DNA from 3 places in the Janibacter terrae genome. Region 3 is predicted to be linked to each of the others. Evidence: riboswitches for the same ligand, from Rfam matches in the RefSeq annotation. Region 3 holds a riboswitch; each other region holds the start of a gene.
The links. A riboswitch is a leader RNA that binds a small molecule or an ion and turns the genes downstream of it on or off. The one in region 3 is predicted to bind S-adenosylmethionine.

Region 1 (7,119 bases), 970 kb from region 3:
TGATCTGCACGGGCAGCCAGGGCGAGCCGATGGCGGCCCTGTCGCGCATGGCCAACCGCGACCACCGCATCGACGTGGGCGACGGGGACACCGTGCTGCTCGCCTCGAGCCTCATCCCCGGCAACGAGAACGCCGTGTACCGCGTCATCAACGGCCTCATGCGCCTGGGTGCCGACGTCGTGCACAAGGGCAACGCCAAGGTGCACGTGTCCGGTCACGCGAGCGCCGGTGAGCTGCTCTACTGCTACAACATCGTCAAGCCGCGCAATGTCATGCCGGTCCACGGCGAGTGGCGCCACCTCGTGGCCAACGCCGAGCTGGCGATCCAGACCGGGGTCGACCCCGACCACGTCGTGCTCGCCGAGGACGGTGTCGTCATCGACCTCGTCGACGGCCGCGCCCGCATCGCCGGCGCCGTGCCCTGTGGGTACGTCTACGTCGACGGCTCGAGCGTCGGCGGCACCACCGAGGAGCTGCTCAAGGACCGCCGCATCCTGCGCGACGAGGGGTTCATCTCGGTCATGGTCGTCGTCGACTCCTCGACCGGCAAGGTCATCGCCGGCCCCGAGATCACCGCCCGCGGCTTCGCCGAGGACGACGAGATCTTCACCCAGGTCAAGCCCAAGATCATCGCCGCGCTCGACGAGGCGACCAGGAAGGGCACGACCGACACCCACCAGCTGCAGCAGGTCGTGCGCCGCGCCGTCGGTGGCTGGGTCGGCGGCAAGATCCGTCGCCGCCCGATGATCATCCCGGTGGTCGTGGCGGCCTAGGAGACGGTGCCCCGGGCGTCCCAGGATTCTCGGGTGACCCGATAAACCTCGCCTTCGCAAGAGTTTGAGACTCTTGCGAAGGCGAGGTTTCTCTTGCTGAGCGAAGGGGGACTGCCGGGTCCCCCCTTCGACCTCACCCGAGGAGGGTCAGAGGGCGCGAAGGGCGCCGAGGAGCCGGTCGATGTGCGCCGGGGTGGTGCCGAGGCCCGCGCTGATCCGCACCGCGGTGTCCTGCTCGTGCTCGGAGAGCAGGTCGTCGACGAGCAGGTGCGCGCAGAACTTGCCGTCGCGCACACCGATGCCGTGGTCGTCGCCGAGGATGCGCGCGACCTCGCTGCTGTCGTGGCCGTCGACCGTGATCGCCGCGACGGGGGCGCCCTCTCCACCGCCGAAGAGCGTGTGGACGCGCACACCCTCGATCCCGGCCAGACCGCTCAGCAGTCGGATGCGCAGGGCCTGCTCGTGGTCGATGATCGCCCGCTCGCGCTCGGCGATGATCTCGCAGGCCCTCGCCAGGGCGATCGCGCCGAGGACGTTGGGGGAGCCGGCCTCGTGCCGGGCCGGACCGCAGGTCCACTCTGTCGTGTCGAGACCGACGCGGGCGGTGGCGCCGCCACCGGCGAGGTAGGGGTCGGCGGCGTCGAGCCAGTCGCTGCGGCCGACGAGCACCCCGGCGCCGAAGGGGGCGTAGATCTTGTGGCCGGAGAAGGCGACCCAGTCGATCCCGAGGGCAGCGATGTCGACCCGACGGTGCGGCGCGACCTGGGCGGCGTCGAGGGCGAAGCGGGCGTCGTGCTCGCGGGCGACCGCGGCCAGGCGCTCGATCGGCCAGTGCTCGCCCGTGACGTTGGACGCGCCCGTGGCGACGACGAGGCGGTGCTCTGCGGGGTGGTTGCGCAGGGCCTGCTCGAGGAGCTCGACGGCCTCGTCGCGGCTGTGCGGCACGGGCAGCCGCAGCGTGTCGCCCCACGGGAGGAGGGCCGCGTGGTGCTCGGAGGCGAAGACGAAGACCTTCGTGCCCGCCGGCAGCGCCCGGGCCAGCAGGTTGAAGGAGTCGGTCGTGTTGCGGGTGAAGACGACCTGGTCGTCCTCACGCGCCCCGACGAAGTCGGCGACGCTCTCGCGAGCCTGCTCGTAGCGCGAGCTGGTCACCCGGGAGGCGAAGCCGGCACCGCGGTGAACGGACGAGTAGGTCACCGCGGCGGTGGCGACCTCCTGCGCGACGGCCTCGAAGGCCGGGGTCGTCGCCCCGTGGTCGAGGTGCGCGTACTCGACGGTCGAGCCGTCGCGGTCGCGGTAGGTCAGGCCCTCCGAGACGAGGCGGGGGAGGTCGGTCGAGGTCTGCTGCACGTGGGACACGGTCATTGGGGATGCTCCTGGTCCGTCAGGGACCCGGGTGTCGACCACGAGTCCGCGCTTGCCGGGCGACAATGGCGTCGCCGGCCAGGTCGTCACCCGGAGCACCCCACCGCGGAGGAGGGTTGCCGACCAGCTAGCCGGGGCTTGTCGCTGGTACTCGTGACCTTGCGGATGACCATATCGGACACCGGTGGGTCCGTGTCGAGAGGAGGCGAGGCGCGTCTCGCCACCTGGGACGTCAGCCGAGGGCGACGGCGATGACCGCTCCGGCGACGAGGTAGGGACCGAAGGCGAGGTGCGTCCCCCGGTCGGCCCGGCGCGCGAGCAGCAGTGCGAGAGCGGCGAGTCCACCGATGACGAAGCCCACCCAGACCCCCACGACGAGGTGCGTCCAGCCGAGCCAGGCGAGCGTCGGCGCGATCGAGACCATGAGCTTGGCGTCGCCCATCCCGATCGAGCGGCCGAAGAGGAGGAAGGCGAGCGCGAGCGTCCCGCCCCCGACGAGCAGGGCCGCGAGCCCAGCCCGCTGCAACGCCTCCCACTCGCCGGTCGCGGCGGAGGCGAGGGTGAGCAGCGCGGCCTGCACGGGGACCAGGGGCAGGGTGATCGCGTTGGGCAGGCGGTGGACGTCGGCGTCCACCGCGGCGAGGACGAGGCCGGCGAGGGCCAGCGAGAGCGGTGCCGCGAGCACCGGCCACGGCAGGTCGGAGAGCCCGCGTGCGATCGCCCACCCGACGGAGGGGGCGACCGGCAGGACCCACAGGTGTCGGGGGAGGGGACCCCCTTCGTCCTCCCGCCGGTAGGTCCCGGTGCGCAGCCAGAGGTACCCGACCACGCCGCCGACGAGCGCCAGGAGGGCGACGATGAGGGTGCGTGCGTCCACGGCGGCGACGCTACTCGGCGGGTGCCGGGGCCGCTCCCCGATCTCCACAGGTTGCCGTTGTTGCGCGTGTGACGCGTGTGTCGGGCGGGGCTTTCGCCTAACCTGCGGAACATGGCCACTCGTCCGTCGACCTCCTCGCGCAGCACCAAGGGCGCCTCGTCGCGCCCCAAGGGCAGCACCCGTCCGTCGGGTCGCACGTCCGCTGCGAAGGGGAAGACCGCCGCCCCGCGCAAGAAGGCCGCGTCCGGCGGTGGTCTCCCGCTGCCGCTGGCCGCGGTCCACAGGACGTGGGTGGGCGTCGCCCACGCCACCGGCGCCGGCGTGCGCCGGATCGGCACGAGTGCCGGCGAGATCGAGCCCGAGCACCGGCGCGACGGGTGGGGCTTCCTGGCCCTCGCGCTGGCCCTGGTCGTCGCGGTCCGCGAGTGGTGGGGCCTGTCGGGCGCCTTCGGTGACGTCGTGCACGCGGTCTTCGCGGGCACCTTCGGCCGGGTGGCGTACGCGCTGCCGATCGTCCTGCTGCTCCTCGGGGTCCGCCTGCTGCGCTCGGCCGGCGAGTCCGCGGCCGACGCTCGCCTGGGCTTCGGCACGGCGGGGCTGCTCTTCGCCGTCTCCGGCCTGACGCACATCTCCAAGGACATCCCGCAGCCGCCGGACGGCGCCGGGCCCATGCGGGACGCGGGCGGCATCGTCGGCTTCCTCGCCGCGGACCCCCTGACCACGGCGGTCACGGAGTGGCCGGCCATCGTCCTGCTGGTCCTCCTCGGCCTCTTCAGCCTCCTCCTGCTCACCGGCACCCCCCTGCACGAGGTGCCGCAGCGCCTGGCCTACGTCCGGGCCGCCTTCACCGGGGAGGTCCCCTCGCACGTCACCAGCGCCGACGTCGCGGCGAAGGGGGACGCTCCCCAGGCCGCGGTCGCGCGGGCCCGGCGTCGGCGCACCTTCGACGACGACGAGAACCTGGGCGAGCGCGACGGCGACACCGCCTTCGACCAGGCCGCGGTGGTCCAGCCCGCGGGGAAGGGACGCAAGCGCAAGGGCGCCGCCGCGCCCGTCGACGCGGTCGACGAGCCGGCCGCGGATGCCGCGGCCACCGACGGTCCCCGCCCGGGGGAGAAGCGGCCGACCAAGAACCCGGTCGTCGCGCCGATCAGGAGTGCGGACAAGCCGGCCCTGGAGCCGCCGCCCACGACCCAGCTGCCGCAGCGGGTCGAGCAGCTGGCCCTGGCCGGCGACGTCACCTACACGCTCCCTGACAGCCAGCACCTCAAGCCCGGCGCACCCCACAAGGAGCGCTCGGCGGCCAACGACAAGGTCGTCGAGTCCCTGACGAGCGTCCTCGACGAGTTCGGCATCGACGCGCAGGTCACCGGGTTCCACCGCGGCCCGACCGTCACCCGGTACGTCGTCGAGCTCGGCCCGGGCGTGAAGGTCGAGCGGGTCACCGCGCTGTCGAAGAACATCGCGTACGCGGTCGCCTCGGCCGACGTGCGCATCCTCAGCCCCATCCCGGGCAAGTCCGCCATCGGCATTGAGATCCCCAATGCCGACAAGGAGATGGTCTGCCTCGGCGACGTGCTGCGGTCCGACGTCGCCCGCAACAACGAGCACCCGATGGTCATGGGCGTCGGCAAGGACGTGGAGGGCGGCTACGTCATCGCCAACCTCGCGAAGATGCCGCACCTCCTCGTCGCCGGCGCCACCGGCTCCGGCAAGAGCTCCTTCGTCAACTCGATGATCACCTCGATCCTCATGCGGGCCACGCCCGACGAGGTGCGGATGGTGCTCGTCGACCCCAAGCGCGTGGAGCTGACGGCTTACGAGGGCATCCCGCACCTCATCACGCCGATCATCACCAACGCCAAGAAGGCGGCGGAGGCCCTGCAGTGGGTCGTGCGCGAGATGGACATGCGCTACGACGACCTCGCGACCTTCGGCTACAAGCACCTCGACGACTACAACAAGGCCGTCAGGGCCGGCAAGGTCGAGCCGATCCCCGGCAGCGAGCGGGTCATCCAGCCCTACCCCTACCTGCTGGTCATCGTCGACGAGCTCGCCGACCTGATGATGGTCGCCCCGCGAGACGTCGAGGACTCGATCGTGCGCATCACCCAGCTCGCGCGCGCGGCCGGCATCCACCTCGTGCTCGCGACCCAGCGACCCTCGGTCGACGTCGTCACCGGCCTCATCAAGGCCAACGTCCCCTCACGGATGGCCTTCGCCACCTCGTCGCTCGCCGACTCGCGCGTCGTGCTCGACCAGCCGGGCGCGGAGAAGCTGCTCGGCCAGGGTGACGCGCTCTTCCTGCCGATGGGCAAGTCCAAGCCGATGCGTGTCCAGGGCGCCTGGGTCACCGAGTCGGAGATCGAGGCCGTCGTCAGCCACGTGACCGGTCAGCTCAAGCCGACCTACCGCGAGGACGTCGCCCCCGAGACGCCCAAGAAGCAGATCGACGAGGACATCGGCGACGACCTCGACGTGCTGCTCCAGGCGACCGAGCTCGTCGTCACGAGCCAGTTCGGCTCGACCTCCATGCTCCAGCGCAAGCTGCGCGTCGGCTTCGCCAAGGCCGGTCGCCTCATGGACCTGCTCGAGTCGCGCGGCGTCGTCGGTCCGTCCGAGGGCTCCAAGGCCCGCGACGTGCTCATCACGCCCGAGGACCTGCCGACCACCCTCGCCCTGATGCGCGGCGAGGAGCCGCCGGCGTCCACCGGGGACGAGGGCGACCCCCACGACGACGAGGACGAGGCCGTCGTCGTCACCGAGGCCGAGGCCGCCGCCGGGGACACCGCGGTCATCGACGTGCGCGAGGGATCACCGGCTGCGCCGCACAACCGCTACCCGACGGACCCCATCGGTACCGAGGTCGTCGAGGAGTGGACCGAGGACGACGACGAGGACGCCTGGTCCATCACCGACCGTCACTGACCGGCCGGCGCAGGAGCGGGGGCAGGATCAGCGGGCCGTCGGCGACGGGCGAGTCTAGGGTTGCCGCATGACGAAGGCCTGGTACGAGCTCGACAGCCGACCGACAGGTGCCCGGTACTGGGCCGCGGTGGTGCGCAAGCAGCCATCCGCTGTCCTCGTCGCGATCCAGCTGTTCGCGATCATCCTGCTGCCGTGGGTCGAGTCCGAACCCTGGGGACGCGTGGTCATCACGTCGTTGTCGCTGTTCGCGGTGACCTTCGGCATCTGGGTCGTGCGCTCCACCCCGGCCCTGACGTGGCTCGCGCTGCTGATCGGCTTTCCCGCCTTCGTCCTCGAGGTCTGGTCCGTCCTCGAACCTGCCGACCACGTCGTCGGCTTCACCGCGCACCTGCTCCTGGCGGTCTTCTACTTCTATGTCGCCTACGGCCTCGTCGCGTACATGTTCGCCGACACCTGGGTGACCAAGGACGAGCTGTTCGCCGTCGGTGCGGCCTTCACCGTGCTCCTCTTCGGCTTCGCCTACCTCTTCGTCGCGATCCAGACCCTCGCGCCGGGGTCCTTCATCGGGCATTCGAACGAGCCGCAGCTGACCTTCCTCGAGCTCTTGTACTACTCGGGAGCCAACCTCACGAGCGTCGGGCTGTCCGACATCACCGCCGTGCGGCCCCACGCCCGCGCGGCCACGATCATCGAGCAGCTGAGCGGCGTGCTCTACGTCGCGATGGTCATCTCGCGTCTGGTCGCTCTCACCGTGATGCGGGCTCGCAGCTGACGGTGTCCGTCGCCCCGCACCGACCACCTAGAGTGGGGGGCATGTCCGTCCCCACCCGTAGCGTCGCCCTCGTCACCCTGGGGTGTACCCGTAACGACGTGGACTCCGAGGAGCTCGCCGGGCGCCTGTCGGCGGAGGGCTGGACCCTCGTCGACGACGCGGCCGAGGCCGACGTCGCCGTCGTCAACACGTGCGGGTTCATCGAGCAGGCCAAGAAGGACTCGATCGACGCGATCCTCGAGGCGAACGACCTGCGTGAGCACGGACGCACGCAGAAGGTCGTGGCGGTCGGCTGCCTCGCCGAGCGCTACGGCAAGGAGCTGGCGGACGAGCTGCCCGAGGCCGACGCGGTCCTCGGCTTCGACTCGTATGCCGACATGTCCAGCCACCTGCGAGCGGTCCTC
Region 2 (7,119 bases), 1.5 Mb from region 3:
CGTTGGCGGCGGCGATCCGGCCCCAGTCGTAGGGGTCGTCGACGACGGGCGTGAAGAAGTCCGCGGTCGAGAGCACCGCCCGGCCGCCCTCGATGCGCACGGCCGCCGCGTCATCGCCGTCGTCGAGGCCGACGAGGACGTCCGCGCCGGGGGGCGCCGCGACGTGCAGCCCGGCGACGATCTGCTCGAGCTCTCCGGCGGGGATCTTGCAGGCGCACCCTCCGCCGCGGGCGAACTGGGTCAGTCGGACCGGTTCCATGGCCTCACCCTAGGACGCCGGTCCCACCGAGGGGCGGCAGGGGCTCAGCCGAGGACGACGAGCGCCGCGCCCGCCCCGAGGCCGGCGGCGGTGACGACACCCGCGGTGACCGCCGTGACCCGCCAGGTGAGGGCGCGGCCCACCATGACCAGGGACGGGAGGCTCACGGCCGGCAGCGCGATGAGGACGAGCCCCAGCACCCACGGGCTGGCACCGACGGCGGCGAGGGCGAGGAGCACCGGGATCTCGCCACCGGTCGGGATGACGAGGAGGACCACGACGGCAGCGACGGCCACCAGGGCGAACCCCCCGCCGGTCACCCACGCCGCCTCGAAGCTGAAGACGTGCGCGGCCGCGCCCACGAGCGCGACGACGACGAGGTACTCCGGCACGAGGGTGAGCGTGAACCGCACGAGCGAGCGGACGAACCGCCCCAGCGACGGCCCGTCCTCGTCCACGGTCTCCGGTGCGATGTCCGCGGCGGTGGGGTCCACCCTTCGTCCCTGGGCGAGGCGGGCGGCGAGCGCCGCCGCCCCCAGGACCAGCCCGACCCCGACGACGAGCCGGGTCGCGGCCCACTCCCACGGCCCGACGAGCGCGAGGAAGACGAGGACGGCCGGGTTGAGGACCGGGTTGCCGAGCCAGTAGGCGACGACCGACGGGAGCGGCACCCCGCTGCGACGCAGCGAGACCGCCACCGGCGAGGCGCAGCAGGTGCACATCATGCTCGGCAGCGAGGCAGCGCCCGCGATGGCCGCGCCGGAGGTGGAGCCGCGGCCGGCGAGGACCCGGCGCAGGTGCTCCCGGGGCAGGAGCGCGTCGATGGCCGCGGCGACGAGCAGGCCGACGAGCAGCGCCTTCCAGACGGCCAGGCTGTACGCAAGCGTGAAGTCCCAGGCCCCCTGCGACCACGTCGACGCGTCACGCGCGACGTCGACGAGCGCACCCCCGTCCCACGCCCGGCTGCCGACGAGGCCGTCGATCTTCAGCGCGTAGGGCCACCACTTGGCCCAGACGAGACCGACGACGAAGACCAGGGCGGTGTTCGCGACCCCGAGGACCCAGCGGTCGAGGTGTCGCGGCCGGCCGGGAGACGGTGCGGTGCTCACGTCGTCACCGTAGGAGAAGGACGCTCCGGTGTCTCGGGGGACGACCTGTCCTAGGGTGGGCGGCGGAGGCGTCTGGGTTCCTGGTGGTCCCCCCGGTCTTCAACACCGGTGAGGCTGAGCATCTCGGTCTGGCGGGTTCGATTCCCGTCCGCCTCCGCCACACGTCCGACCCGAAGGGAGCACGGTGACCGACCCCCGGCAGGCCATCCCGCGCACCGACACGCTGCTGGCCTCGGCGCCCTTCGTCGCCGCGGCGGAGCGACTCGGGCGGGATGTCGTCCGGGTCGCGATCACCGCCGCCCAGCAGCAGGCGCGCGACGGGAGCATCGGCCCCGACGAGGTCCCCGCCACCGCACTCGCCGGGCTCCCGACCCGGGCCAGCTCGCTCACCGCGGTCCTCAACGCGACCGGCGTCGTGGTGCACACCAACATCGGCCGGGCCCCCTTGTCCCCCCGCGCGATCGAGGCCGTCGTCGACGCCGCCGGCTACGTCGACGTCGAGATGGACCTGGCCACGGGAGCGAGGAGCCGACGCGGCGCCGGGGCACTCGCCGCCCTGCTCGACGCCGTCCCCGACGCGACCGGCGCGCTGGTCGTCAACAACGGCGCGGCCGCGCTCGTGCTCGCCACGACCGCGCTCGCCGCCGGGCGCGAGGTCGTCGTCTCGCGCGGGGAGATGGTCGAGATCGGCGACGGGTTCCGCCTGCCCGACCTCATCGCCTCGACCGGCGCTCGGCTGCGCGAGGTCGGCACGACGAACCGCACCCACCTGAGGGACTACGCCGACGCGATCGGTCCGGGCACCGGGTGCGTGCTCAAGGTGCACCCGAGCAACTTCCGCGTCGACGGGTTCACGGCCGAGGTGGGCCTCGGTGAGCTCCGCGGGCTGCGTCGGCCCGACGGCTCCCCCGTGCCGGTCGTCGCCGACATCGGGTCCGGCCTGCTGCGGCCCGACCCGCTGCTGCCCGACGAGCCGGATGCCACGACGTGGCTGCGCGCGGGCGCCACGATCGTCACCGCCAGCGGCGACAAGCTCCTCGGCGGCCCGCAGGCGGGTCTCGTCCTCGGCGACGCGGAGGTCGTCGAGCGGTTGCGCCGCCACCCGCTTCAGCGCGCCCTGCGCGTCGACAAGCTGACCCTCGCCGCGCTCGAGGCGACTCTGCGCGGATCGGTCCCACCGGTCACCGCCGCGCTGCACGTCACCGCCGACGAGCTGCGGCCGCGGGTCGAGGCCCTCGCCGCCGCCCTCGGCCGTGGGGTCGTGGCGGTCGAGGGCCGCGTCGGCGGCGGCGGGGCGCCCGGCGTGCCCCTGCCCGGCTGGGCCGTCGAGATCCCCGCGGACGCCGTCGAGCGCCTGCGCGTCGGCGAGCCGGTCGTGCTCGCCCGGGTCGAAGGGGGGCGCGGCCTGGTCGACCTGCGCTGCGTCCCGGCCGATCGGGACGGTGACGTCGAAGCGGCACTGCGGGCGGCGCTCGGCGACGACGGGCCCGACCCGGGGACGCCCACCCCATGAGGCGCGTGCTCGCCACCGCCGGGCACGTCGACCACGGCAAGTCGACGCTCGTGCGCGCGCTCACCGGGCGTGACCCCGACCGGCTGCGCGAGGAGCGCGAGCGCGGGCTGACCATCCAGCTCGGTTACGCCTGGACGACCCTGCCGAGCGGGGCCGAGGTCGCCTTCGTCGACGTGCCGGGGCACCAGCGGTTCCTCGGGACGATGCTCTCGGGGCTGGGGCCGGCGCCGGCGGTGGTCTTCGTCGTCGCCGCTGACCAGGGCTGGCAGGCGCAGAGCAGCGAGCACCTCGCCGCCGTGCAGGCGCTCGCCATCACCGACGGCCTGCTCGTCATCACCCGGTGCGACCTGGCCGACGACGAGCAGCGAGCCGGCGTGCTCACCGAGTCGCGGCGACACCTGGCCGAGGCCGGGCTCGACCTCCCTGCCGTCGAGGTCTCGGCGGTCCGGGGCGACGGGATGGACTCCCTTCGCGCGGCGCTCGACGAGCTCGCTGCCCGGCTGCCGGAGCCGGACGCCCGGGCGCCGGTGCGGCTCTGGTCCGACCGCAGCTTCTCCGTCTCCGGCGCGGGGACGGTCGTCACGGGCACCCTCGGCGCGGGCACGGTCCACGTCGGCGACCGGCTGGTGCTGCTCGACCGCGGGTCCGCACGCGAGGTGACGGTGCGTGGCCTGCACAGCCAGGACGAGGCGCACGAAGCCGTCGGCCCGGTCTCCCGGGTCGCAGTCAACCTGCGCCGCGTGGACGAGGTCGGCCGCTCCGTCGCGCTGCTGACGCCCGACGCCTTCGCGCTCGCGTCGGTCGTCGACGTGTCCGCCACCGAGCTGCATTCCCCTAGGGCAATGCAGACGAACGGTCACGGGAGCGCGCATTCCCCTAGGGCAATGCAGATGGTCGAGCAGGGGACGCTGCACGTCGGGTCGGTCGACGTCGAGGTGCACGTGCGCCCCCTCGGGCCGGACCACGCCCGCCTCTCGGCCGCGACCGTCCTCCCGTGGCGCGTGGGCGACCGGGCGATCCTGCGCGACGCGGGGAGTCGTCGCCTGTGGGCCGTCCGCGTCGTGGACGTCGACCCCCTGCCGCTCACCCGCCGCGGTGCCCCAGGGCGAAGGGGGCAGGCCCTCGCCTCTGCAGGCGCGGACCCCGCCGACCTCGCCACCGCTCGGCTGCGCTCGCGCGCAGCCGAGCGGGCGGACGTGCTCGACCGGCTGGGTCTCCCCGCGCCAGCGGGTGCCGTGCGGCACGGTGACTGGTGGGTCGACGCGGGGGCCGTGAGCACGTGGCGCGACCGGCTCGGCGAGGCCGTCCGCCGGCACCATGCCGCCGACCCGCTCAGCGCCGGGCTGCCCGTCGCCGAGGCGGCCAGGTCGCTCGGCCTGCCCGAGCACCTCCCTGCGGTGCTCGGGCAGGCCCTGGTGCCGGGACTGGCCACCGACGCCGGCCTCGCCGTCGCCGACGGCCGCGTCCACGACCCGGAGGCTGGCGGCCTCGGAGCCGCGGAGGCCGGGATCGCGGCTCTCGAGGCACGGCTGGGGGCCACCCCCTTCGTGGCGGCGGAGCGGGGTGAGCTCGCCGAGCTCGGTCTCGGGACCGCGGAGCTCGCGGCCGCCGAGCGCCTCGGACGGATCATGCGTCTGCCCGACGACGTCGTGCTGCTCCCCGACGCGCCGGCGCGGGCGATGCGGGTGCTCGCCGGGCTGGAGCAACCCTTCACCCTCAGCCTCGCGCGACAGGCGCTCGGGACCACCCGGCGCGTCGCCGTGCCCCTGCTCGAGCACCTCGACGCCCGCGGGTGGACCCGGCGGGTGGACGGGAGTCTGCGGCAGGTCGTGCGCTAGGCCGCGCTCAGGCAGCGACCTCGAGGCTCGTCGTCACCGGCACGCCGTGCGTGAGGTTGTCGAGGACGGGGCAGTGCTCGGCGACGGCCTGCTCGAGGCGGCGGTACTCCCCTTCGCTCTCCGGGCCGCTGACCGTGATGGCCAGCTCGATGCCCTGGAAGCCCGGACGCACCGACTCGTCCGTGCCGAGGAACCCGGCGAGGTCCAGGTCGCCGCGCAGGTCGACGTCGATCGTGTCGACCCGGAGGCCGAGCTTGTCGGCCCAGACCTGGTAGCTGATGACGGTGCACGAGGCGAGGGCGGCCAGCAGGTGCTCGACCGGGTTGGCGCCCTTGTCGGTGCCGCCGAGGGCCGGCGGCTCGTCGATCGTGTAGCTGAACTGGCGGCTCGTGATGGCGACCTCGGTCCCCGTGACGAGCGCGCCCCGGGTCGTGACCTCGAGCAGCGTGGTGGGTGCGGTGGTGGCAGTCATGGACGGCTCCGTGGATCAGGGGCTCTCGTGAACCCGCGCTTGGCGCGGCCGGTCGGCCGACGCCCAGGTCGTCACCCGGGGCACCCCACCGAGGGTGGAGGGTTGCCGCCCAGCAAGCCGGGGCTTCGCGCTGGGACTCATGACCTGGCCATAAGATGACACACAGCAATCCATAACGTCCAGTTATGTATCAGGAAGTGGGACCGCGCCTGAGGTCGACCGTGAAGAGCGGCAGGAAGAGCTGGGCCAGCGGCCCGATGGCGAGCGCGTAGAGGAAGGTGCCGACGCCGACCGTGCCGCCGAGCAGCCACCCGACGACGACCACCGTGACCTCGATCCCCGTGCGCACCAACCGGATCGAGTGGCCGGTGAGGCGCGCGATCCCCGTCATCAGGCCGTCGCGCGGACCGGGCCCGAACTGCGAGCCGATGTACATGCCGGTCGCGATGCCGTTGAGCACCACGCCCCCGACGAGGAGCACGATGCGCCAGCCGAGGTCGCCCGGCTCGTCGAGGTGCGCGAGGACGAGGTCGGCGGAGGGGCCGATGAGCAGAGCGTTGCCGATCGTGCCGACGCCGGGCTTCTGCCGCAACGGGATCCACCCGAGCAGCACGAGCAGCGAGACGCCGACGACGATCGTGCCGAAGCTCAGCGGGACGTGGCGCGAGACGCCGACGTGGAGCACGTCCCAGGGGATCTGGCCGAGCGTCGCGCGCAGCACCATCGCCATCGACGCGCCGTAGAGGAAGAGGCCCGCGAGGAGCAACGGCAGACGGACCCCGAGGCGCCCGGCACGCAGCTGCTCGAGGGGGCCGATGTCGGCGAGCTGTCGCCCGCGGGGTGGCGCGTCGTCGGTCACCGGGTCAGCGTAGGGCTCGACGAGATCAGTCGCCCACGGTCTGCTTGCCGCGGGCGACGACCTTGCGGTCGGGCGCGTAGACGATCTGGGTGTCCTTGTCCTCGTAGTCGAACTGGTTGAGGAAGAAGCGCATGGCGTTGATCCGGCCGCGCTTCTTGTCGTTGGACCTGATGACCGTCCAGGGCGCGTGCTTGGTGTCGGTCCGCTCGAACATCGCCTCCTTGGCGGCGGTGTACGCCTCCCACTTGTCGAGGCTCTCGAGGTCCATCGGGGAGAGCTTCCACCGGCGCACCGGGTCGATCTGGCGGATGGCGAAGCGGGTGCGCTGCTCCTGCTGGGTCACGGAGAACCACAGCTTGGTGACGTGGACCCCGGCGTCGATGAGCATCCGCTCGATCTTCGGCGCCTGGTCCATGAAGCCCTCGTACTGCTCGTCGCTGCAGAAGCCCATGACCCGCTCGACGCCGGCGCGGTTGTACCAGGAGCGGTCGAAGAGGACGATCTCGCCGCTCGTCGGCAGGTGCCGCAGGTAGCGCTGGAAGTACCACTCGCCCTCCTCTCGCTCGCTCGGCCTGGTGAGCGCGACGACCCTGGCGCCCCGGGGGTTGAGGTGCTCCGTGAAGCGCTTGATCGTGCCGCCCTTGCCGGCGGCGTCACGGCCCTCGAAGAGGACGACGAACTTGCGGCCGGTGTCCTGCGCCCAGTACTGGAACTTCAGCAGCTCGATCTGCAGCAGGTACTTCTCGACGTCGTAGTCGTTGCGGGTCATGAGCTCGTCGTACGGGTAGTTCTCCCGCCACGTCTCGACGGCCAGGCCGTCCGGTCGGATGAGCATCGGGTCGTCACCCTGGTCGTCGCGGACGGTGTAGCCCTCGTCGATGAGCCGGTCGATGTACTCGCGGAGGTTCTGCTTCTGCATGGGACGTGGGTACCACGTGGACCTGTCGCGCGGGTGTCGGAGCGGGTGGCGGAGACTGGAGTCCATGGCCAGGAGGACGAAGGGGGGCGGCGCCACCCCCGCGACGCGGGCGCTGGCGGCGGCCGGGGTGGCGTACACGGAGCACCCCTA
Region 3 (7,119 bases):
CGCCCGATCTCCAGGGCGATCTTGGGCAGCTGGGTCGTCTTGCCGGAGCCGGTCTCCCCCGCGACGATGACGACCTGGTGCTCGCGCATCGCCTCGGCGATGTCGTCCTTGCGGGCGACGACCGGCAGGTCCTCGTTGTAGTGCAGCTCCTCCGCGGGGACGGCGTCGCGAAGGGTGGTGGGCATGGGGTTCAGGATATCCGCGCCCTCAGAAGTCGATCGTCGTGGTCGGCCCGACCGGCGTGCGCAGCGCGGCGTCGAGCTCGGCCACCGCGCCGGGACGCTGCTGCGTGACGTAGCCGGCCGCGTGTCGTGCGCCGAGCGTCTGGCCGCCGAGCCAGACGGCCCCGAGGTCGCCGATGCCCAGGGTGACCTCGGCCGGCTCGTCGGTCCGGGTGAGTGCGCCGACGCCGTCGCGGGCGGTCCAGCGCCAGGTGCCGGCCGTGTCCTCGAGGACGTCGTCGTGCACCAGCACGACGACGTCGAGGTCCGCGGCGTGACCACGCTCGGCGACCGCGGTCGGCAGGTCGACGAGGCGCAACCACAGGCTGTCGCTCAGACCACCGCCACCGATGGAGCGGTGCGAGGGCAGCCACAGCGCCAGGGCGTCGTCGGGGTGACCCAGTACTCCGTGCTGCCCATGAGGTCGATCGTCGTCAGCCGCTCGGCGAGCGCCAGCCGCGCACCGGGGTCGACGGAGATGAGGAAGAAGACCCCGACCTCGCCCCGCGGCTGCCCGTCGGACCACGTGGGGCTGCGGTGGAAGTACGCGCACCCGACGTCGCGGCCCTCGCGGGTCGCCCACAGCAGCCGGGCCGGCTCCCGGTCGCCGCGGCTCTCCGGGACGTCGCGCAGGATCCGCTCGCAGTCCTCGAGGCTGCGCACGACCTGCCCCGGCGCCTGCTCGCCGCACGCCCTGGCGAGGGCGTGCCAGCGGGCGCCCTGCTCGGCGCTCGCGGTGGTCGTGCGGGTCGCCGTCGCGTCCGCCTGCGTGCGCACGGCAGCGGGCGCGGTGAAGGTCGTGCCGGCCGCGAAGCGCGAGCGCAGCGCCGAGCTCGCGACGCCGTACCCGAAGCGGCCGTAGATCGTCTCCTGCGTCAGGCCCTCGGCAGGACGAAGGGAGGCGCCCCCCTTCGCCGGGACCGAGAGCTCGACGTCCCAGGACCCGGCGATGCCGACGACCTCCCCGTCGCGGGTGGCGACGAAGCCGGCCCGTCGAGGACGAGCGCAGCGGCTGCGTCGTCGTCGGGGTCGATCCGGGTGACGTGGATGTCGGAGGCCATGCCGCCACGCTCGCACCCCGGCGAAGGGGGTGCAACGCACTTTTCTCGGCTACGGCACCGGTGAGGTGATCGGTCGCGACGTGATGCCCTCCACGCGGGACTCTCGCCGCCGGCGCTCGGTCTCCTGCCGTCGCTCCTCGGCCTCCTCCCGCGCCCGGCGCTCGCGCCGGGCCTCGTCGGACTCGGTCGCGGCGCCGACCTTGTCCGCGGCCGACTGGACCGAGCTCACCTGCGCCGTGGTCTTGTTGGTGACCTTGACCGAGTACTTGAGCGCATACCCGCTCCTTCGCACGCGCCCGGCGCCGGCCACGGCCGACCAGTCGGTGACCATGTCGTCCACGAGCCGGATGCCGGTCTTGTCGGCGAGGGTGTCCGTCACCTTGTGCTTCGCCCGGACCTTGCCCGTGGCGACCTGGTGCTGCGCCCAGATCCTCGTGTTGGTCGCGAGCCGTCGATGGGCGATGGGGTTGGTCGACCTGTCGGCGGCCCTGATGCCCTTGAGCTCGTCGGCCCGGCGGCTGGCCCGGGTCGCGTCCCTGGCCTCGATGCGCCGACTGCCGGGCACGAGGATGTCGGCCGCCGTGAGCACCGTCGTCAGGCCGACGTCCCGGTAGCTGCCCTCCCCGTACACGGCGCGGCGCCCCAGCCTGCCCAGCGGGTCGGCTGCCGTGACGACGGCCGCAGGCTTGCCCCAGGGCGTGAGGTCGACGACGTCGTTGTTGAACAGGCGGCTCCGGCCCGTCCGGCTCGCCATCTCGAAACCGTTGTACCCCTTCTCGTCGGAGAGCTCGGACCCCACCGCGGCCAGGCTCGTCGCCATGGTCCGCTCGTCGGCGCTCGCCTCCTCCGCCTCGCGCTCGAAGCCCCTCTTGTTCATCTCCCGCGAGTTGGCGGCGGCCCGGTACTCCCGCTCGACGATGGCGTACTCGGGGTCCTGCGGGGTCAGCGTCGCGAGCTTCGCCTTGCGCTCCTCCGAGATGCGGACGTTCTCCTCGTACCGTCCACGGAGTCGCTCGAGGGTGGCCTGGCTCTCCTCGAGCCGGTCCGCGTAGGGACGGATGATCCGCTCGGTGTCCGCGAGGCGGTTGGCGATCGCGAAGAGGTCATCCGGGGTGCTGCCCACCTCGTCCTCGAAGATCGTCCCCGCGCACGAGTCCCACACCCCCTTCGTCGAGACCATGCGCAGCATCTCGGCCACGGTGTGGATGTTGGCGGCGACCGTCCGCAGCTCGTCCGCCTCGGCCCGGATCGTGCTGGGGTCGCCCTCCTCGATGGTCCCGGGGTCGTGGAGCGCCATCAGAGGATCCCTTGGTTGCGCCGGTCGACGAGGTCCTCGGTGAGCACGTACCAGGACCCCGCGTCCCGGGCCAGCCGCGCCAGCTCGCGCAGCTGCTTGCCCACCCTGATCCGCTCCCGCTCGAAGTCCCCGATCGCCGCCTCGTACGCGTCGGTGCCGTACCAGCTCGGGAACCCGAAGGTCTCGACGGCCTCGTTGTTGGCCTTGGCCGCCTTCTCCTCGAGGAAGTCGGCGATGGCCTTGAGCTGGCGACCGAGGCCCTCGATGCCCTCGCTGTCGATGGAGATGCGTTCCTGTCCGCCCATGCACCCACGCTAGGGAAGAACGCCGAGGGGCCCGTGGAGTTCTCCACAGGCCCCTCGGGGTGGTCGTCAGGCCTTCGCGGCGGCGAAGCCCTGCTCGAGGTCGGCGACGATGTCCTCGATCGCCTCGAGGCCCACTGCGAGGCGCACGAGGCCGGGGGTGACGCCAGCGGCGAGCCGGTCCTCGTCGGGGCCCTGCGAGTGGGTCGTCGACGCGGGGTGGATGACGAGCGAGCGCACGTCACCGATGTTGGCCAGGTGGCTGTGCAGGCTCAGGCCCTCGACGAACTTCTTGCCCGCCTCGAGGCCGCCGGAGATCTCGAAGGAGATGACGGCGCCGGCACCCTGGGGCGTGTACCGCTGCGCGAGCTCGTGGCTGGGGCTGCTCGGCAGCGAGGCCCACGTGACCTTGTCGACCTGCGCGTGCTGACCGAGGAACTCGGCGACCTTGGCCGTGTTGGCCAGGTGCCGCTCCATGCGCAGGCTGAGCGTCTCGATGCCCTGCCCGATGAGGAAGGCGTTGAAGGGGGAGATCGCCGGGCCGATGTCGCGCAGCAGCTGCACCCGGGCCTTGAGGATGAAGGAGAGGTTGGCACCCATGGCACCGTCCACGCCGAGGTCCGGGCCGAAGCGCAGCCCGTGGTAGCTCGGGTCGGGCTGGTTGTAGTTGGGGAACTTCTCCGGGTCCGCCGCGTAGTCGAACCGGCCGGCGTCGACGATCACGCCGGCGATCGCGGTGCCGTGGCCGCCGAGGTACTTCGTCGCGGAGTGCACGACGACGTCCGCACCGTGCTCGATCGGACGGAGCACGTAGGGCGTCGCGATCGTGTTGTCCACGACGAGCGGCACGCCGGCCGCGTGCGCGACCTCGGAGATGCCGGCGATGTCCAGGACGATGTCCTTGGGGTTGCCGATGGTCTCGCCGAAGAAGGCCTTGGTGTTGGGCTTGACCGCCGCGCGCCACTGCTCGAGGTCGCTCGGGTCATCGACGAAGCTCACCTCGATGCCGAACTTCGGCAGGGTAAACTTCAGCAGGTTGATCGTGCCGCCGTAGAGGGCGGTGCTGGCGACGATGTGGTCACCGGCCTCGGCGAGGTTGACCAGGGCCAGGTGCGTCGCGGACATGCCGGAGGCGGTGAGGAGCGCGCCCACGCCGCCCTCGAGGGCCGCGATCTTCTGCTCCACCGCGTCCTGCGTGGGGTTCATGATCCGCGTGTAGATGTTGCCGAGCTCCTTGAGCGCGAACAGGTTCGCCGCGTGCTCGGTGTCCTTGAACTGGTAGGAGGTCGTCAGGTGGATCGGCAGTGCCCGCGAACCCGTGGTCGGGTCGGGCGCCTGGCCGGCGTGGATCTGCTTCGTCTCGAAGTTCCACGTGGACGGGTCGCTCATGAGTTTTGCTCCTGATCGTGCGCGCTTGACCGTGGCGGTCGCCACGGACCAGGTCGTCTCCCGGGGCACCCCACCGCGGATGGAGGGTTGCCGGCCAGCGAGCCGGGGCCTGGCGCTGGCACTCAAGACCTACCCGGAGACTAGGAGGGTGACCAGCATCTGGTCAGGCCCGTCTCACGCGGTGGACCCACCACAGGCCGACGAAGGGGAGGACGAGCGGCAGGAACCCGTACCCGGACCCGAAGTGCGACCAGACGGTCTTGTCCGGGAAGAGGTCCGGCAGGACGTACGACAGCGTGCCCACGGTGAGCACGCCGACGGCCTCGACGAGGATCGCCCCGGTCGCGACCCGCGCGCCGGTGGTTCCCCCCTTCGCCAGGGCCACGGTCGCGACGACGTAGACCACGGCCGCGAGCGCCGAGAGCGCGTACGCCAGCGGCGCCCGGTCGAGGTACTGGGTGACCTGCAGGACCGAGCGGCCGGTCGCGGCGAGCGCGAGCACGGCGTAGACGGCGACGACGACCCGACCCGGCCCGGTGCCCGTGCGCAGCTCAGGCGGAGCCATGGGTCTGCCAGATCTGCAGGATGCGGTAGGTCATGACACCGACGGTGAAGGCACCGGCGAGGACGACCCCCATGGCCCACCGGGTCTTCTCCTTCAGGGCGATGAAGACGACGATCGGGGGCAGGATCGGCAGGGTGAGGGCGTAGGCGAGCATCGTCGCCCCCTCCCCCTCCCCCTCGACCTGCCCCATCGCGATCGCGGACCCGACGACGAGAGCGAGCAGGAGCAGCTCGACGACGGCGGTCGTGAGCAGCATGAGGTCGTCGACGAGCCGGTCGATGATCAGGTAGGCCAGGGCCAGGACGCCGAGCACGCCGACCGCGACGAGCACGAGAGTGGTCAGCGGCACAAGCACGGCGGCAAGCGTACGCGGCCCCGCTGCTGGCACGATCACGGCATGAGCGCGCCACGCCCCGGAGCCCACGACCTGCTCGCCGCCGTCGTCGATGCCGGCAGCTTCGTCTCCTGGGACGAGCCGATCGACCGCTCCGGCCTGAGCGACGGCTACCTCGCGACCCTGGAGGCGGCAGCCGCGCGGTCCGGCACCGACGAGTCGGTGGTCACCGGCCGGGCGAGCATCCGCGGGCACGAGGTCGCGCTCGTCGTCGGCGAGTTCCGCTTCCTCGGCGGCTCGATCGGGCGCGCGGCCGCCGGACGCATCGTCGCGGCGGTGCGCCGGGCGACGACCGAGCGCCTCCCCCTCGTCGCGGCGACGGCGAGCGGAGGCACCCGGATGCAGGAGGGCACGCCCGCCTTCATGACGATGGTCGACATCTCCGCGGCCGTCGTCGCGCACAAGGCCGCCGGCCTGCCCTACCTCGTCTACCTGCGGCACCCGACGACCGGCGGGGTCTTCGCGTCGTGGGGCTCGCTCGGCCACATGACCATCGCCGAGCCGGGCGCGCTCATCGGCTTCCTCGGCCCGGTCGTCTACGAGACGCTGAACGGCGCCCCCTTCCCCTCCGGCGTGCAGGTCGCCGAGAACCTCGTCGACAAGGGCATCGTCGACGCGGTCGTGCCGACCGACGAGCTCGCCGACATCGCCGCCCGGGCGCTCACGCTGCTCTCCGCCACGACCGGGGGCCACGCCCGCTCACCCGCGGCGGAGGACGGCGCGCCGGTCCGGCGGATCGCCCCCTTCGTCTCCCGGCCGGAGCCGAGCGAGGAGGAGATCGCGCGGCTGTGGACCGCCATCGAGACGACGCGAAGGGGGGACCGCCCCGGCGTCCGAGAGCTGCTGCGGTACGCCGCGGACGACGTCATCCCGCTCAACGGCACCGGCTACGGCGAGTCGGACAAGGGCGTGATGCTCGCGCTGGCGAGCTTCGGCGGGCGGTCGTGCGTCCTCGTCGGCCAGGACCGCCGCTACCAGGTCTCGGAGTCGATGGGTCCGGCCGCCCTGCGCGAGGCGCGCCGCGGCATGCGGATGGCGACCGAGCTCGGTCTGCCCCTCGTCACCGTCATCGACACCCCCGGCGCCGACCTCTCCCCGCGTGCCGAGGAGGGGGCCCTGGCCGGCGAGATCGCCCGGTGCATCTCCGACATGACGGCCCTCACCGTGCCGAGCGTGTCGGTGCTGCTCGGCGAGGGCACCGGCGGCGGCGCGCTCGCGCTGCTGCCCGCGCGACGGGTCGTCGCCGCGGGCAATGCCTGGCTCTCCCCGCTGCCACCCGAGGGCGCGAGCGCCATCGTCTTCAAGGACACCGAGCACGCCCCCCTCCTCGCCGCCCGCCAACGCGTCGGCGCGCCGCAGATGCACGAGGACGGGCTCGTCGATGTCCTCGTCCCCGAGGAACCGGCGGCGCACGTCGACCCGCAGGCCTTCGCCCGCGCGATCGGCGCGGCGGTCGCTGCGCAGGTCGAGGCACTGCTGTGACGGTGGGTGGGCGAGCTGGAGTCTGGGAGTGTCGTACTGCAGTTCGTCATCGGGGGCGATGACAGGGCCCGGCTTTCCGGGACCTCACGGGGACCGGTCAGCTGAACTGCAGTACGACACGCCGGCTCGGGCCAGCCAGACGCTCACCCCGTCGCACGCAGCTCCTCCCACACCGGCATCTCGACGACGCCCTGCGGGGTCGCGAGGTAGGTGCCGAGGAGCGGCACGCCGTGCCGACGGCTCGCGGCGAGCGCCTCCTCGTGCAGGTCGCGCGCCCGGTCGTCCGGGGCGAGGCCGCGCGGGCGCCCGATGGCAGCGACGAAACCACCGATGCTGTCGGCGAGGCCGCCGATGATCGTGTCGAAGACGGCGTCCTCCTCCGCGCCGGGGTGGAGGTCCATCTCGGTG

Region 1: another riboswitch for S-adenosylmethionine. It lies ahead of V3C34_RS13330 (aminotransferase class V-fold PLP-dependent enzyme); the one in region 3 lies ahead of V3C34_RS08515 (bifunctional o-acetylhomoserine/o-acetylserine sulfhydrylase).
Region 2: another riboswitch for S-adenosylmethionine. It lies ahead of V3C34_RS01305 (OsmC family protein); the one in region 3 lies ahead of V3C34_RS08515 (bifunctional o-acetylhomoserine/o-acetylserine sulfhydrylase).

The regions. Positions count from the first base shown of each region.
Region 1 covers NZ_CP144167.1:2,694,226-2,701,344, reverse strand. Annotated here, with positions in the region: gene V3C34_RS13335 (ribonuclease J) at 1-773, shown strand, start outside; gene V3C34_RS13330 (aminotransferase class V-fold PLP-dependent enzyme) at 921-2,138, opposite strand; SAM riboswitch class IV at 2,182-2,297, opposite strand; gene V3C34_RS13325 (A24 family peptidase) at 2,371-3,015, opposite strand; gene V3C34_RS13320 (DNA translocase FtsK) at 3,127-5,943, shown strand; gene V3C34_RS13315 (ion channel) at 6,011-6,715, shown strand; gene rimO (30S ribosomal protein S12 methylthiotransferase RimO) at 6,757-7,119, shown strand, end outside.
Region 2 covers NZ_CP144167.1:252,580-259,698, forward strand. Annotated here, with positions in the region: gene selD (selenide, water dikinase SelD) at 1-259, opposite strand, end outside; gene V3C34_RS01285 (permease) at 304-1,368, opposite strand; tRNA gene V3C34_RS01290 (tRNA-Sec) at 1,433-1,528, shown strand; gene selA (L-seryl-tRNA(Sec) selenium transferase) at 1,553-2,881, shown strand; gene V3C34_RS01300 (SelB C-terminal domain-containing protein) at 2,878-4,719, shown strand; gene V3C34_RS01305 (OsmC family protein) at 4,727-5,191, opposite strand; SAM riboswitch class IV at 5,222-5,336, opposite strand; gene V3C34_RS01310 (YczE/YyaS/YitT family protein) at 5,382-6,050, opposite strand; gene ppk2 (polyphosphate kinase 2) at 6,076-6,969, opposite strand; gene ybaK (Cys-tRNA(Pro) deacylase) at 7,034-7,119, shown strand, end outside.
Region 3 covers NZ_CP144167.1:1,724,302-1,731,420, reverse strand. Annotated here, with positions in the region: gene hrpA (ATP-dependent RNA helicase HrpA) at 1-185, opposite strand, end outside; gene V3C34_RS08535 (sterol carrier protein domain-containing protein) at 208-540, opposite strand; gene V3C34_RS08530 (hypothetical protein) at 555-1,322, opposite strand; gene V3C34_RS08525 (hypothetical protein) at 1,332-2,579, opposite strand; gene V3C34_RS08520 (hypothetical protein) at 2,579-2,884, opposite strand; gene V3C34_RS08515 (bifunctional o-acetylhomoserine/o-acetylserine sulfhydrylase) at 2,951-4,270, opposite strand; SAM riboswitch class IV at 4,287-4,400, opposite strand; gene V3C34_RS08510 (hypothetical protein) at 4,434-4,835, opposite strand; gene V3C34_RS08505 (hypothetical protein) at 4,822-5,190, opposite strand; gene V3C34_RS08500 (carboxyl transferase domain-containing protein) at 5,233-6,711, shown strand; gene V3C34_RS08495 (hypothetical protein) at 6,855-7,119, opposite strand, start outside.